Regions from separate parts of the Arthrobacter sp. V1I7 genome, predicted to be linked through region 2. Evidence: riboswitches for the same ligand, from Rfam matches in the RefSeq annotation. Region 2 holds a riboswitch; the other holds the start of a gene.
What was found. Region 2 has a riboswitch for thiamine pyrophosphate ahead of QFZ69_RS00415 (ECF transporter S component). Riboswitches for the same ligand answer to the same signal wherever they lie in the genome.

Region 1 (7,424 bases), 940 kb from region 2:
GCCGGCCGGTTGCTGGTTTCGGCCTCGGCGGGACGACGACGGCGCTCGCCCGACCGTCCGCCGGATTCTCCGCCGCTGCGCCGGCTGTCGCGGCCGCTGTCCTTGCTACTGCCGCGGCTGCCGTCACGGCCGCCGCTTTGGCCCGCGCGGGCACCGTCGCGGCTGCTGTCCCGGCCGGCGTCGCGGCCGCTGGGGCGGGCGTTCTTCTTGCCGGTCTCGCCCAGGTCCTCAAGGACCTCGGCGTCGACGCCGGCCAGCACACGCTTGTTCCGCGGCAGCCGGCCCTTGGTGCCTTCGGGGATATCCAGTTCCTCAAAGAGGTGCGGGGAGGAGGAATACGTCTCCACCGGCTCCGGGACGCTGAGGCCGAGGGCCTTGTTGATCAGTCCCCAGCGCGGCATGTCATCCCAGTCGACAAAGGTCACGGCCGTGCCCTTGTTCCCGGCCCGGCCGGTGCGGCCGACGCGGTGCAGGTAGATCTTTTCGTCCTCGACGCACTGGTAGTTGATCACGTGCGTGACGTCGTCGACGTCGATGCCGCGGGCGGCGACGTCGGTGGCCACGAGGACATCCACCTTGTTGTTGCGGAAGGCGCGCAGCGCCTGCTCGCGGGCGCCCTGGCCAAGGTCACCGTGGATGGCGGCGGCTGCGAAGCCACGGTCCACCAGCTCCTCGGCAACTTTCGCCGCGGTGCGCTTGGTCTTGGTGAAGATAATGGTGCGGCCGCGGCCCCGGGCCTGCAGGATGCGGGCGACGACCTCGATCTTGTCCATGCTGTGGGCACGGTAGATCAGCTGGCGGATGTCGCGCTTGGTCAGGCCTTCGTCGTCCGGGTCGGCGGCGCGGATGTGCGTCGGCTTCGTCATGTAGCGGCGGGCCATGGCGACGACCGGGCCGGGCATGGTGGCCGAGAACAGCAACGTCTGGCGGACCGCAGGGGTGCCGGCGATGAGCGTCTCGACGTCGGGCAGGAAGCCGAGGTCCAGCATTTCGTCGGCCTCATCAAGGATGACCATCTTGACGTTCTTGAGCACGAGGTGCTTCTGCTTGTAGAGGTCGATCAGGCGGCCGGGGGTGCCGACGACGACCTCGACCCCCTTCTGGAGCGCCTCGACCTGCGGCTCGTAGGCGCGGCCGCCGTAGATCGTGGTGATCCGGGCATTGCGCCTGCGGGCGGCGTTCTGCAGGTCGTTGGCGACCTGGACAGCCAGTTCACGTGTCGGCACGATCACAAGGGCCTGCGGTGCACCGGGGGCGGGCAGCTTGTCGAACCCTTCGTCGTCGGGTCCGATCACGCGCTGCAGGGCCGGAATGCCGAAGCCGAGGGTCTTGCCGGTGCCGGTCTTGGCCTGGCCGATGATGTCGTGGCCGCTCAGGGCCACGGGCAGCGTCATCGCCTGGATCGGGAAGGGGTGGGTGATGCCGGCGTCGGCGAGGGACGCTACGATGTCGGCGCGGACGTTGTAATCGGCGAAGGTCTTCTCGGCGATCTCGTGCGGCATTTCGTCCGAGATGATGGTTTCTTCAGGCTCGAGCGTTTCCGTTCCGGATTCGTCGATCAGAAGCTGGTGCGTGTGCAATTCACTCACTAGGGGAGTTTCCTTATTCATTTTGGGCTGCGCTGCTTGCTCAACGGGGCCGGCCGGAGGCCGTTCCGGAGCACGCTCAGGCGCGCAGGCAATTCCAGTGGAAGCCGATCGCGGGCTATCTAAATGCTGGCACTGGGGACCAGCGGGTCTGTCTCAAGATCGCGTAGGGGCGGGCTTGTTGAATTCGAAAATCAAGGAAATCAACGACCGGGCATCCATATCTACCTTCCCAGTCTAGCCGTACGCGGCCCGGAACCTCGACTGGGCGCACCATGCCCGGCCCGCGCGGCCGGAACGCCGGGCGGATAAACCGGCAGCGTCAGCCCACGAGTTCCAGCCGGATCTCCCCGCTGGCGATGTCCGCCGACAGCACCCGGACCCTGACCTGTGTGCCCGACTCCAGCTCGCCGGGGCACCTGGCGGTCACGGCCGGTTCCGCGATCTGGACCATGCCGGACGGCCCGTTGCCGTTCCCGTTCTTCCCGTTGCCGTTCTTCCCGTTCCCGTTCTTGGCGGGTTTGGAACCGGAGATAACGACGGCGTCGAATTCCTCACCGATGTGGTTGCTCAGCAGCGCCGCCTCCACGATATCCAGGGAGAGCCGCTCCAGCCTGGCCGCGAGCTGGTCCGAGGTCCCCATGATCGAGGGCAGCGAGGGCAGGGCCGCGCGCGCCCAGTCCGGAACGTCCGTGCCATTGCTGAGCGCCTCGCAGATGACGAGCACGAAGCGGTCAATCAGCCGGCGCAGCGGCGCGGTGGCGTGGGCATACGCCGCGCCGATGGCGGACTGGGCAGCGGCCTCCGGAACGCTCCCGTCGAAGGGTGTGTAGCCGGCGCCGCGGAACAGCATGCCGGCCGAGTGCACGATCGCCAGCTGCTGCGGGTCTGTCGGGTCCAGGGTGCGCAGGTATTCGCCGTAGCTCATCTCCCCGTCCCAGGGCTTGCCCAGGGCGCGGGTCTGACGGTGGAAGTGGGCCAGCGAGTTCTCGTCCGGGGCGGGCATGGTGCGGAGGATGCCGACCTTGCCTTCGAGCATGATCCCTGCGGCCGCCATCCCGGTCATGAGCGAAATCTGGGCGTTCCAGTCCTCCACCGGCAGCGGCGGGGCCGCGACGATCCGGTAGCCGCCGTCGGGCAGCTGTTCGATCTCCTGTTCCGGCATATTCAGGCTGGCGCCGCCGCGGAGCCGCTCCAGCTCCACCCGCTTGATCCCGACTTCCTTGAGCAACTGCAGCACGGGCGCCGCGGAGCCGGCGTCGAGCTCCGCCTGGACACCCTGGTAGCTGAGTTTGGCCCGGCTGCGGACGCGGGCCCGGCGCACCAGCACCGAGGAGACCTCGGCGTCGGCATCGAGCTCGAATTCCCAGACGAAAGCGGCGCACAGCTGCCCGGCGAGCAGGCTGCCGGCTTCCTCGCTGATGACCTCCGGATGCAGCGGGATCCGGCCGTCCGGGGTGTAGAAGGTCTGGCCGCGGCGGCGGGTCTCAGCGTCGAGCACCCCGCCGGGGGAGACGAAGGAGGGAACGTCCGCGATGGCGTAGTGCACTTTGTAGCCCGTGCCGGCGCGGGCAATGTGGAGGGCCTGGTCCAGGTCCGTGGAGGACTCCGGATCGATGGTCACGAAGTCGATGTGGGTGAAGTCGAGCTCCGGCAGCTCATGCCCGGCCACGGCCTCCTTGGCTTCCCGCAGGACGTCTTCCGGGAACGGTCCGGGCAGTTCCAGCGTGGTGCGCAGCGCGGTCAGCGCCAGGGCAAGCTGGTTCTCCTGCCGGTGGATGCTGGGGGTCAGGCGATGATGGGACACGAAAATCAGGTTAGCCCGAAATGCGCTATTAGTCTTGGATCATGAGCACATCCCCGGCTGATCCTGCCCGCTACAACAGCTTCCTGAGGGATCTGCTCGGCGTGATGGCCTACGGGGAGCTGTCGGCCTTCGAACGCTTGTCCTCCGATGCCCGCTATTCGCCCACCCTGCACGACCGCGCCGTGCTGGGCAGGATCGCCGTGCTCGAATTCCAGCACTATGAGCTGGTCAGCGCCCGGCTTGATGAAATGGGCCTGGACCCGGAGGTGGCCATGCTCCCCTTCCAGCCTTCCGTGGACCACTTCCACGAGCGCACCCGCCCGGCGGACTGGTTTGAATCGCTCATGAAGGCGTACGTGATCGACACCGTCTCCGCGGATTTCTACCGCGCCGTGGCCCGTCATGTGGACGCCTCGACCCGCCGGCTGGTGGAACGGATCCAGGCCGATGAAGAGGCCACGGCGGTGCTGCGGGACCGGCTCAAGACGGCCCTTGCCGAGGACCCGCGGCTGGCTTCCCGGCTGGCGCTGTGGGCGAGGCGGCTGCTGGGGGAGGTCCTGACCCAGGCCCGGCGGGTCGGCTTCGAGCACGCGTTCCTGGGCGGCCTGATCGGCGAGGACGAGGAGGGGTCCCGGGAATTGGTCCGGGACCTGGCGGCCCAACTCGTGGCCAATCACTCGCGCCGGATGACGCAGCTGGGGCTGGCCGGCTGAGCAGACAGCCCGGACCGGACTCAGTTCTCCGCGGCGTCGAGCGCGGCGAGCAGGGCCCGGGCGGCTGCGGCCGGATCGTCAGCCTCGGTGATCGCCCGGACCACGACGATCCTATGTGCACCCGCTTCCACCACCTGCTCCACGTTCCCCAGGTCAATGCCGCCGATCGCGAACCACGGCACTACCCCCGCGACCTTTCCCTCGTCCGCGGCTTCGGCCCGGCGGATCGCCGCAGCGGCATACCGCACCAGCTCCAGTCCGACGGCGGCGCGGCCCGGCTTGGTGGGAGTGGCCCAGACGGGGCCCACGCAGAAGTAGTCCAGCCCGCTGCGGCCCGGCGAGGCCATGATCGCGGCGTCCACCTGGTCCGTGTCATGCGTGGACAGCCCGATCACGGCCTCCTTGCCGAGGAAGCTCCTGGCGGCCGCGAGCGTGATGTCCTTCTGGCCCACGTGGAACACGGGCGCGCCGGACAGTGCGGCCAGATCCGCGCGGTCGTTGACCGCCCAGAGACGTCCGTGCCGGCGGGCGGACTGCTGCAGGACCTCGAGCAGCTCGAGTTCCTCGGCCGCCTCAAGGGACTTGTCGCGCAGCTGGATGATATCGACGCCGCCGGCAAAGGCGGCATCCACGAAGGACTCAAAGTCGCCGCGGCCCCTGCGGGCATCGGTGCACAGGTACAGGCGGGCGGTGGTGTGGACGTCATCGCGGCTCATGCCCCAAGCCTAGTTCCTCTAAACTGGGCCCATACCGCGGGAGCCCGCTGCAGGACCATGCGCCAACTGGTGTGCGGCACTGCAGGGCTGAGAGGGCATCAGAGCCGACCGCTTGACCTGATCCGGTTAGTACCGGCGTAGGGAAGGAATCCGCCATGGGCACTCCAGCCGGCTTGAGAGATGCGCGCGCCGCGGCGCCGCATGACGCGGCCGCCGGGCAATGTTACGACGTGGCCGTGATCGGCGGCGGCGTCGTCGGGCACGGTATCGCGTGGGAGATGCGTCGCTCGGGCCGGACCGTGGCCCTGATCGACGACGCCCCCGGCACCGGCGCCAGCTGGGCTGCGGCCGGCATGCTTGCCCCGGTGAGTGAACTCCACTACCAGGAGGAGGACCTGCTGGAGCTGATGCTCGAGTCCTCCCGGCTGTGGCCCGACTTCGCGGCGCAGCTCCGGCCCGTCGCCGCGGAACCCTCCGACGGCGGCGGCAACAGGGCAGCCGCCGGAACCGGAGCAGCCAGTGGGACGGGTTACCTCACGACGCCGACCCTCGCCGTCGGCGCCGATGCCGCCGACCGCCGGGTGCTCGCGGACCTCCGGACCGTGCAGGAGGCCTGCGGACTCTCGGTGGAGCCCCTCACCGTGCGCGAGGCCCGCGGACGCGAACCCCTGCTGAGCCCGGGCATTTCCTGCGCCTTCGACATTCCGGCCGACCACCAGGTGGACCCCCGGGCCCTGCTCGCCAGGATCGCGGCGCTGCTGGGGGCGGACAGCGGGAGCCATGCCGTGCAGCGCCGCGCCGCGGGGCTGCTCTGGCAGGACGGACGCGTCGCCGGCGTCAGCCTGGCGGGCGGAGGGGAGGTCCGCGCCGGGGAGACCATCGTGGCCAACGGCCTGGGTGCTGCCGGGCTTGGCGGGCTCCCGCAGGGACTGCGCCTGCCGCTGCGGCCGGTCCACGGCGACATTCTCCGGCTCCGGGTGCCGGCCCGGCTCCGGCCGCTGCTGGGCTCCACCGTGCGGGGCCTGGTCCGCGGCGTGCCGGTGTACATCGTCCCGCGCCAGGACGGCACCGTGGTGATCGGGGCCACCCAGCGCGAAGATGCCCTCGCGGAGCCGGCCGCGTCCGGTGCGGGCGCGGTCTCCGCCGGGGGCGTGTATCAGCTGCTGCGGGACGCCCAGCAGCTGCTGCCCGCCGTCGCCGAATTGGAACTGCTGGAAGCCACCGCCCGGGCCCGGCCTGCGACACCGGACAACGCCCCGCTGCTGGGCCGCGTTGCAGACCTGGCCGCCGGCCGCCCGGCGGACGTCGCGGGAGTTCTTGTCGCTACCGGCTTCTTCCGGCACGGCATCCTGCTGACGCCCGTGGCCGCGCGGATCTGCCGGCAGCTGCTGGACGGCACGGCGGACCCTCGCTGGACCCGCTTCCGGCCGGACAGATTCTCCGCCGGCGCTTCCAATCCGGGCCCCCGGACCCCGATCCCCCGGACCCCGAAACCCCCGTACCCCAGCCCCCACCTCGAGCGCAGCAAGGAAACACCATGAAGATCAGACTCAACGGCCTGGACCACACAGTCCCCGACGGCGCCTCCGTCAGCACCCTGGTCAGCCAGATCACCGGGCGGATGCTGGCCCCGAACGGGCAGGCAGCGGACGGCCGGAAACTCGGCGTCGCCGTTGCCCGCAACGCCGGGGTGGTGCCCCGCAGCCAGTGGCACGGCACGGCGCTCGCCGCCGGGGACGACGTCGAACTGGTTACGGCAGTACAGGGAGGTTGAGCAGCATGGCAGCAACTACACGCACCGCAACTCCGGGGGCATCGCAGGGCACCGGGGATGCGTTCACCGTCGACGGCGTACAGCTGGGTTCCCGGCTGATCATGGGAACCGGCGGGGCGCCGAGCCTCGACGGCCTCGGGGCGGCCCTCGTGGCGTCCGGCACGGAGCTGACCACCGTGGCCATGCGCCGCTACTCGCCTGCCGAGGCCGGTTCCTTGTTCCAGTTACTGGTGGACCACAACATCCGGGTGCTGCCGAACACCGCGGGCTGCTTCACCGCCCGGGACGCCGTGCTGACCGCCGAACTGGCCCGCGAGGCCCTTGAGACGGACTGGGTGAAGCTCGAAGTCATCGCCGACGAGCACACCCTGCTGCCGGATGCCGTGGAACTCGTGGACGCCACCGAGCAGCTCGTGGGACGCGGCTTCAAGGTGTTCGCGTACAGCAACGATGACCCGGTGCTGGCCCTGCGCCTGGAGAATCTTGGCGCCACGGCCGTGATGCCGCTGGGCTCACCCATCGGCACCGGGCTGGGGATCCTCAACCCGCACAACATCGAGCTCATCGTCTCGCGGGCTTCCGTGCCGGTGGTCCTGGACGCCGGCATCGGCACCGCCTCTGACGCGGCGCTGGCCATGGAGCTCGGCTGCGATGCCGTGCTGCTCGCCACCGCGGTGACCCGGGCACAGAATCCGGCGCAGATGGGAGAGGCCTTCAAGCATGCTGTCATCGCCGGTAGGCTGGCGAAAAAGGCCGGCAGGATCCCGCGCCGCGAGCACGCGCTCGCATCCTCGGCCATGGAAGGCCGGGCCGAATTCCTGTAGGTCC
Region 2 (7,424 bases):
CGCCGGCGGGCTCACCGCCGGCCTGGCCCTCACCATGCGCTACCTCGCCGGCGGCCGCTTCGAGCTGCGCGAGGCCACGCCGGTCAGCGCCGGCGCCCTGCTCGGCATCGGCCTCGCCACGGCGGCTGCCTCCGGGGTCACGCCCCTGCTGCTCGGCGGCCAGGTGTTCCAGAGCGCCATCATCGAACTCTGGCTGCCGGTCTTCGGGGACATCAAATTCGTCACCTCGACCCTCTTCGACATTGGCGTCTACATCGTCGTCGTCGGGCTGGTGCTGGACGTGCTGCGCAGCCTCGGTGCGGAAATCGATGAACACTTCGAAGAAGCTCCGGGAGCGCCATCCGGCGACCAGGAAACCGGCAGGGTCCCCGCCGAAGCCACCGGCTCCGCCGCCAGGAGGCAAGCATGAGCGTCAACCTGACCCTGCTGACTGTGATGGGGGCCCTGTACGCCTGCGGCATCTACCTGATCCTGGAACGCAGCCTCACCCGGGTGCTCCTGGGCCTGATGCTGCTGGCGAACGCGACCAACCTCCTGATCCTCGCCACCGGCGGCTACGCCGGGCTCGCTCCGCTGTTCAACAAGGACACCAACCCGGGGAACTACAACGACCCGCTGCCGCAGGCACTGATCCTGACCTCGATCGTGATCTCCTTCGCGGTCACCGCGTTCATGCTTGGCATCATTTACCGCACCTGGCTGCTGGCCCGCCAGGACGAGATCCAGGACGACGTCGAAGACCGCCGCGTCGCCGAGACCCCCAGCTTCGACGCCGAGGATGACGCCGTGATCCCGGTGGAGACCTCGGAATTCCCGCTCACCATGATCGGATCGGACGGTGGTGGGATCTCCGACATGCAGGCCGCGAGGACCGCCGCCACCGTCAAGGTTGCCGACCGCAAGCTCAACGCCGAAAGTGTCGCCGCGGAAGAACAGCCCGGCTCGCCCAGGGTGGCCCCACCGGGCCCGGAAGGAGGCGGACGGTGAACCTCGCCAGTTTCGCCCCGCTCGCCGTCGTACTTCCCATCCTCGGCGCCGCCCTGACCTTCCTGCTGATCCGGCACACCCGGGCCCAGCGGGCGGTCAGCATCGCGCTGCTCTCCCTGACGCTGCTGCTGGAATGCCTGCTGCTCGCCTCCGTCTGGCACGGCGGCACCGCCGCGGTCAATATCGGTGGCTGGCTGCCGCCCTGGGGCATCGTGATGGTGGTGGACCAGTTCTCCTCGCTGATGCTCGTGGTCTCCTCCACGGTGAGCCTCGCGGTGCTGGTCTACGCCACCGGGCAGGGTATGGCCGACGGAGACCAGGACGCGCCCGTCTCGATCTTCCACCCGACCTACCTGATCCTGGTGGCCGGGGTATCCAACGCCTTTCTCTCCGGGGACCTGTTCAACCTCTACGTGGGCTTCGAGATCCTGCTGACCGCCAGCTACGTGCTCATGACCCTGGGCGGAACCGGGCCGCGGATCCGGGCCGGGGTGACCTACGTCGTGGTCTCGGTGGTGTCCTCCGTGCTCTTCCTGATCGCGATAGCGATGGTCTATGGCGCCACCGGCACCATCAACATGGCAGACCTCGCCATCAAGCTCGCGGACCTGGACCCGGGCACCCGGAACCTGCTGCACGTCATGCTGCTCGTGGCCTTCGGCATCAAGGCCGCCGTGTTCCCGCTGTCCTTCTGGCTTCCGGACTCCTACCCGACGGCGCCGGCACCCGTCACGGCGGTGTTCGCCGGGCTGCTGACCAAGGTAGGCGTCTACGCGATGGTCCGCACCGAGACTCTGCTCTTCCCCGGGGACACCCTCAACACGCCGCTGATGGTCGCGGCGTTACTGACCATGGTGGTGGGAATTCTGGGCGCCCTGGCCCAGAGCGACATCAAGCGGCTGCTGTCCTTCACCCTGGTCAGCCATATCGGCTACATGGTCTTCGGGCTCGCGATGTCCTCCGTGGCCGGCCTCGGCGCAGCCGTCTTCTACGTGGCCCACCACATCACCATCCAGACGAGCCTGTTCCTGGTCACCGGCCTGATCGAACGCAGGGGCGGAAGTTCTTCCATGGACCGCGTCGCGGGCCTGGCCAAGCTCTCCCCGCTCCTGGCCGTGCTGTTCTTCATTCCGGCCATGAACCTGGCGGGAATCCCGCCGTTCTCCGGCTTCCTCGGCAAGCTCGGGCTGCTGCAGGCCGGTGTCGAGCTGGGCACCCCGCTGGCCTACGCCCTGGTGATCGGGGGAGTGCTGACCAGTCTGCTGACCCTGCTGGCGATCGCGAGGGTCTGGAACCGGGCGTTCTGGCGGAAACCCGAGGACGCCGAACATCCCGACCCGGTGCTGCTGGCTTCCCCCGAGGATTCGGCCACCGGTGACCGGGGCGGCAAGACCAACGTCACCCTGTTGCCGCGGACCATGGTGGGCTCCACGCTGGGGCTGGTTGCCTTCGGCGTGGCGCTGACGGTGTTCGCCGGCCCGCTGTTCCGGGTTGCGGACCAGTCCGCCGGGGAGATGCTGGACCGTGCCGGCTACATCCACGCGGTCCTCGGCGGGGATGCGCCGGTTCCGGCCCTGGCCCAACCTGCGCAGCCGCAGCCTGCCCTGCCGCAGCCGGACCAGCCGCAGCCAGCCCTGCAGGGAGGGCAGAAATGAGCCGCAAACGGATCTCCCTGCGCCAGGAACTCCCGCTGTTGGTCTGGCTTGTGATTGTCTGGGGTGCCCTCTGGCAGGACTTCAGCCCGGGCAACCTGCTTTTCGGCGCCCTGATCGCAGTCGTGGTGGCCAGGTTGTTCTACCTGCCGCCGGTGGAGCTGGGCGGGCGATTCAACGTACTGCGTGCCGTCCCCTTTGCCCTGACCTTCCTGGTCAAGGTCGTGGCGGCGAGCTTCCAGGTGATGTATCTCGCTGTGGCCAAGGGGCCAAAGGTGATCAGCGCCGTCGTCGCTGTCCCGCTGCGAAGCCATTCGGACCTGCTGGTGACCGCGACCGGGCACGTGCTTTCGCTGATTCCGGGCTCGCTGGTAGTGGAGGTGGACAGATCAACGTCCACGCTCTACATCCACGGCATCAACGTCCGCAACCCCGAGGACGCCGCCAGGCTCCGCAAGGAGGTCCGGGACACCGAGGCCGGGCTGATCCGGATCATGGGCACCAGGGACGAACTGTCCGCACTCAAGCAGGAGGTGGGCGCATGATGCAGCTCGTCCTGACCGTGACCGCCGTCGTGCTGTCCCTGGCCGCCGCCGGTGCCATCATCCGGATTGCGAGGGGCCCGTCGCTGCTGGACCGGGTGCTGGCCGCCGACGTGCTGCTGGCCATCCTGGGCGCCGCACTGTGCATCGACATGGCGCTGAACCGGCACCTCAACAACCTCATGCTGCTCGTGGCGGTATCCATCATCGGGTTCATCGGTTCGGTCACCGTTGCCCGGTTCGTCGCCGACCGGCGGGAGCAAGCCCGTGAATCCTGAAACATTCTCCGGCGATACGGTGATCGACGCCGTCTCGGCGGTGTTCATGGTGGTGGGAGCCCTGATGTCCCTCGGCGCGGCAATCGGCCTGCTGCGGTTCCCCGATCTCATGAGCAGGATGCACGCGGCGACGAAGCCGCAAGTGCTGGGGCTGTTCCTGCTGCTCTGCGCCGTGGGACTCCAGCTGCGCACCTGGTGGGTCTGGCCCGTCCTGATCGTCGCCTGGATCTTCCAGCTGCTCACCGTTCCGGTGTCCGCCCATATGGTGGGCCGGGCCGGTTACCGCACCAGGCACCTCCACCGGGAGCTGCTGAGCGCAGATGAGCTTGAGGCCGTGGTGCAGCAGGCGGCGGGCGCGAGCGGATTCCCGGACGACAGCGACGGCCAGACGGGCCGCCGCCGGTAAGGGTGCCGGCAAGGGGTACCGGTAAGCGCCGCCGGTAAGGGGTGCCGGTACAGGTGCTGCCCGGGGTGGCCTGCCTTGTCTGCCTAGACGATGTCCTGCGACTTGGCGAAGCGGGTGATGGCGCGCTGGGTGCCGCGGTTGGCGAGGACCTGGATGATGGCGCTGACCGAGGCGGAGATCAGCGCGAATGTCAGGGCCGAGCGCAGCGTGGTGGGGATGTCATCATCGTGGCCCTTGGGCGGCTTGTTGCCGGTGGACTTTTCCCAGACGGTGTCGACGATCTTGGTGCCGACGAACCCGGCGAGCAGGCTGATGCCGGTGCCGAGCAGCTTGATGAAGATGTTCATTCTTCGGACTCCTTCGGGGAGGGAACGGGGCTTCCCCCAGCCTAGCGTCCCGGCCCTGACCGGAGGGACCCGACGGTTCGGACCCCGCCTGATGGCCCGGCGGGTGCGGCCGGGGCGTGATCCGGCGGGAATGTGACGGCCGCCAACGGAAACCCGGCCGGCCGGGTGTAAACTGGCAGCGCCCACAAGGGTGATCTTAAAAACGACAGGGGAGCGCCGCCGTCGGCAGCTGGAGGAATCCAGGGACCATCGGTGGGCGCTGAGAGTGCGGACAGCCGCAGACCCTCGAACCTGATCCGGTTAGTACCGGCGCAAGGGAGTCGAGTTCTCAGAGTGCCCGGCGGGGCGGCGGAAGCCGCGGCCGGCCGGTGCACTCTCCCCTCCTGTTCCTCAGGAGGACGATATGACTGACATTTCTGCCAAGCAGGGCCTGGCCCGGCGCAACTACAACTGGCGCGTGGTGGACATTGTGGTGGCTGCCCTGATCGCGGTTGCCGGCGGGGTTGTCTTCTGGGCCTGGTCCCAGGGCGCCAACCTTATTTCTGCTCCGGTCAACGCGCTGTACCCGCCGCTGACCGGGCTCTACGCCGGCGGCTGGATGATTCCCGCCGTGCTGGGCATGCTCATTATCCGCAAGCCGGGGGCGGCCCTCTTCTGCGAAACCGTGGCGGCCACCGGCGAGCTGATCATGGGGTCCCAGTACGGAACGACGGTGCTGATCTCCGGCCTCCTGCAGGGACTCGGCGCGGAGCTCGTGTTCGCCGCCGTGGTCTACAAGAAGTTCAACCTGCCGGTGTCGCTGCTGGCCGGTGCCGGCGCAGGCCTCTTCTGCGGCCTCAACGACTCGTTCCTGCCCTGGGGCTGGAACATCGCCTACGCCGGCGGCGACAAGCTCGCCTACATCATCTTCACCGCCGTCTCCGGTGCGGTGATCGCCGGTGGACTGTCCTGGCTCGCCACCCGGGGCCTGGCAAAGACCGGGGTGCTGAGCTCCTTCCCCTCGCGCAAGGCCGCCACGGAGCCCGTGTTCTCCTGAAGACTGCACTGCTCCGGGCGGAGTCAGCAATGACGGGCCGCGGCTCATGAGCACCGCCGACCGAGTCCGCCCGGCCGGGGTCACGGCCCGCGGCTGGGGCTGGCGGCACGCGGGCCGGTCCCGGCCCGCGGTCAACGGGCTGGATCTGGACATCAGCCCCGGGGAACGGGTGCTGCTGCTGGGGCCATCGGGCTCGGGCAAATCAACGCTGCTCCACGCCCTCGCAGGGGTCCTCGGCGACAACGCCGCCGACGCCCTCGGCGACAACTCAGGCGCGGTGACCGCTGAAGACTCTGACGAAACCGGCACGCTGCACATCGACGGTGCCGCCCCGCGGGCGCAGCGGGGCCGGGCCGGGCTCGTACAACAGGACCCGGAAACCCAGGTGGTGCTCTCCCGCCTCGGTGACGACGTCGCGTTCGGAGCGGAGAACCTGTCGGTTCCGGCGGCCGAGATCTGGACCCGGGTCGGGGAAGCGCTCGACGACGTCGGGCTGGGCCGGCTGCCGCTGGACCATCCGACCTCGGCCCTGTCCGGCGGACAGAAGCAGCGGCTGGCCCTCGCCGGAATCCTGGCGATGCGTCCGGGGCTGATCCTGCTTGACGAACCCACCGCCAACCTCGACCCGGCCGGCGTCCTGGAAGTACGGGACGCCGTGGGCCGGTGCCTGGACAAAACCGGGGCCACCCTCGTGGTCGTGGAGCACCGGGTCTCCGTGTGGAAAGACCTCGTGGACCGGATCGTGGTCCTCCAGCCCGGCACCGCGACGGAACCGGCCGTGCTGATCGACGGTCCGCCGGACCGGGTCCTGGCACAGGCGCGGGACATGCTCACCGCCGCGGGCGTCTGGGTCCCCGGCTACGTGCCGCGGACCCGGGGCCGTACGGGGCCGGCAACTCCCGTGGGCTCTGCGGGAACCGGCAGGCCCGGAGGGCACGACGCCGGGACGCTGCTGATGACTGCCGAGAACCTGGCCGTCTCCCGCGACCGCGGCCGCCGTTCCGGTGTGCGCGGGGGCTTCCGCACGATCCCTCCGGTAGCGGTGCAGTCCGGCATCACCGCCCGGGTCCGGGCCGGCGAAGCCCTGACCATCACGGGCCCCAACGGCTCCGGAAAGTCGACCTTCGCCCTGACCCTGGCCGGCCTGCTGGCGCCGGTCTCCGGGGCCGTCTCCGCAACGCTGGAGCTGAGCGCCGGCGCGGGGATCGATCCGTACAAGTGGAAGGCGCAGCAGCTGATTGCCCGGATCGGAACGGTCTTCCAGGAACCGGAGCACCAGTTCGTCACCGGCCGGGTGCTCGACGAGTTGATGTTCGGCCCCCGGCACCTCGGCCGTGGAGAAGAACGGGTGGACGAGTTGCTGGAGCGGCTGCGGCTGACCGAGCTGGTGGACGCCAACCCTTACACGCTCTCCGGCGGCGAAAAGCGCCGGCTCTCGGTGGCCACCGTGCTCGCGGCCCATCCGCAGGTGCTCGTGCTGGACGAGCCCACCTTCGGCCAGGATGCCAACACCTGGTCCGAGCTGGCATCCTTCCTCTCCGAGCTCCTCGACGCCGGCACCGCCGTCGTGTCCGTCACCCACGACGCGGAATTCACCGCCGTGCTCGGCGGCACCGAACTCAGCCTCAACACCCCGGGCCGGCGGGACCCGGACCCGGTGAAGGCGCCATGAGGGATGTCCTGAACCTGCGCGGCAACCAGGCGCTGCTGACCCGGGCGAACCCGCTGGCCAAGTTCGCCGCCGTCGTGCTGATTACGCTGGTGTTGGCGTTGTCCATCGACTGGGTTTCCGCCTCGGTGGCGCTGGTCTTTGAAGTGGCTCTGTTTCCGCTCGCCGGACTGAGCCTTGCGTTGCTGTGGCAACGCGGCTGGCCGCTGATCCTGGCGGCGGGACTGGGCGGCTGGAGCACCGCCATCCTGGCGCCGGACAGCGGCAGGATACTGCTCGACGCCGGCATCTGGTCCATCAGCGAAGGCTCCCTCGAACTCGGGCTGGGTTTCCTGCTCCGCGGGCTGGCCATCGCGCTGCCGGCGGTTCTGCTGATGAGCTGCACGGACCCTACGGACCTGGCCGACGCGCTGGCCCAGAACGCGAAACTGCCGCACCGCTTTGTCCTGGGCACGCTGGCCGCGTTGCGGCTCGTGGGGATCATGGCCGAGGAATGGCAAACCATCG

Region 1: it holds a riboswitch for thiamine pyrophosphate, as region 2 does, so the genes downstream of both, thiO (glycine oxidase ThiO) here and QFZ69_RS00415 (ECF transporter S component) in region 2, are expected to answer to the same signal.

What each region holds. Positions count from the first base shown of each region.
Region 1 is NZ_JAUSYS010000001.1:1,039,746-1,047,169, forward strand. Features, by position in the region: gene QFZ69_RS04980 (DEAD/DEAH box helicase) at 1-1,589, opposite strand, end outside; gene QFZ69_RS04985 (RNB domain-containing ribonuclease) at 1,909-3,393, opposite strand; gene QFZ69_RS04990 (ferritin-like fold-containing protein) at 3,435-4,106, shown strand; gene thiE (thiamine phosphate synthase) at 4,127-4,822, opposite strand; TPP riboswitch at 4,854-4,972, shown strand; gene thiO (glycine oxidase ThiO) at 4,978-6,363, shown strand; gene thiS (sulfur carrier protein ThiS) at 6,360-6,596, shown strand; gene QFZ69_RS05010 (thiazole synthase) at 6,602-7,420, shown strand.
Region 2 is NZ_JAUSYS010000001.1:94,839-102,262, forward strand. Features, by position in the region: gene QFZ69_RS00380 (Na+/H+ antiporter subunit A) at 1-409, shown strand, start outside; gene QFZ69_RS00385 (Na(+)/H(+) antiporter subunit C) at 406-987, shown strand; gene QFZ69_RS00390 (Na+/H+ antiporter subunit D) at 984-2,642, shown strand; gene QFZ69_RS00395 (Na+/H+ antiporter subunit E) at 2,639-3,184, shown strand; gene QFZ69_RS00400 (monovalent cation/H+ antiporter complex subunit F) at 3,181-3,459, shown strand; gene mnhG (monovalent cation/H(+) antiporter subunit G) at 3,449-3,865, shown strand; gene QFZ69_RS00410 (DUF4235 domain-containing protein) at 3,949-4,212, opposite strand; TPP riboswitch at 4,410-4,548, shown strand; gene QFZ69_RS00415 (ECF transporter S component) at 4,616-5,248, shown strand; gene QFZ69_RS00420 (ABC transporter ATP-binding protein) at 5,295-6,920, shown strand; gene QFZ69_RS00425 (energy-coupling factor transporter transmembrane protein EcfT) at 6,917-7,424, shown strand, end outside.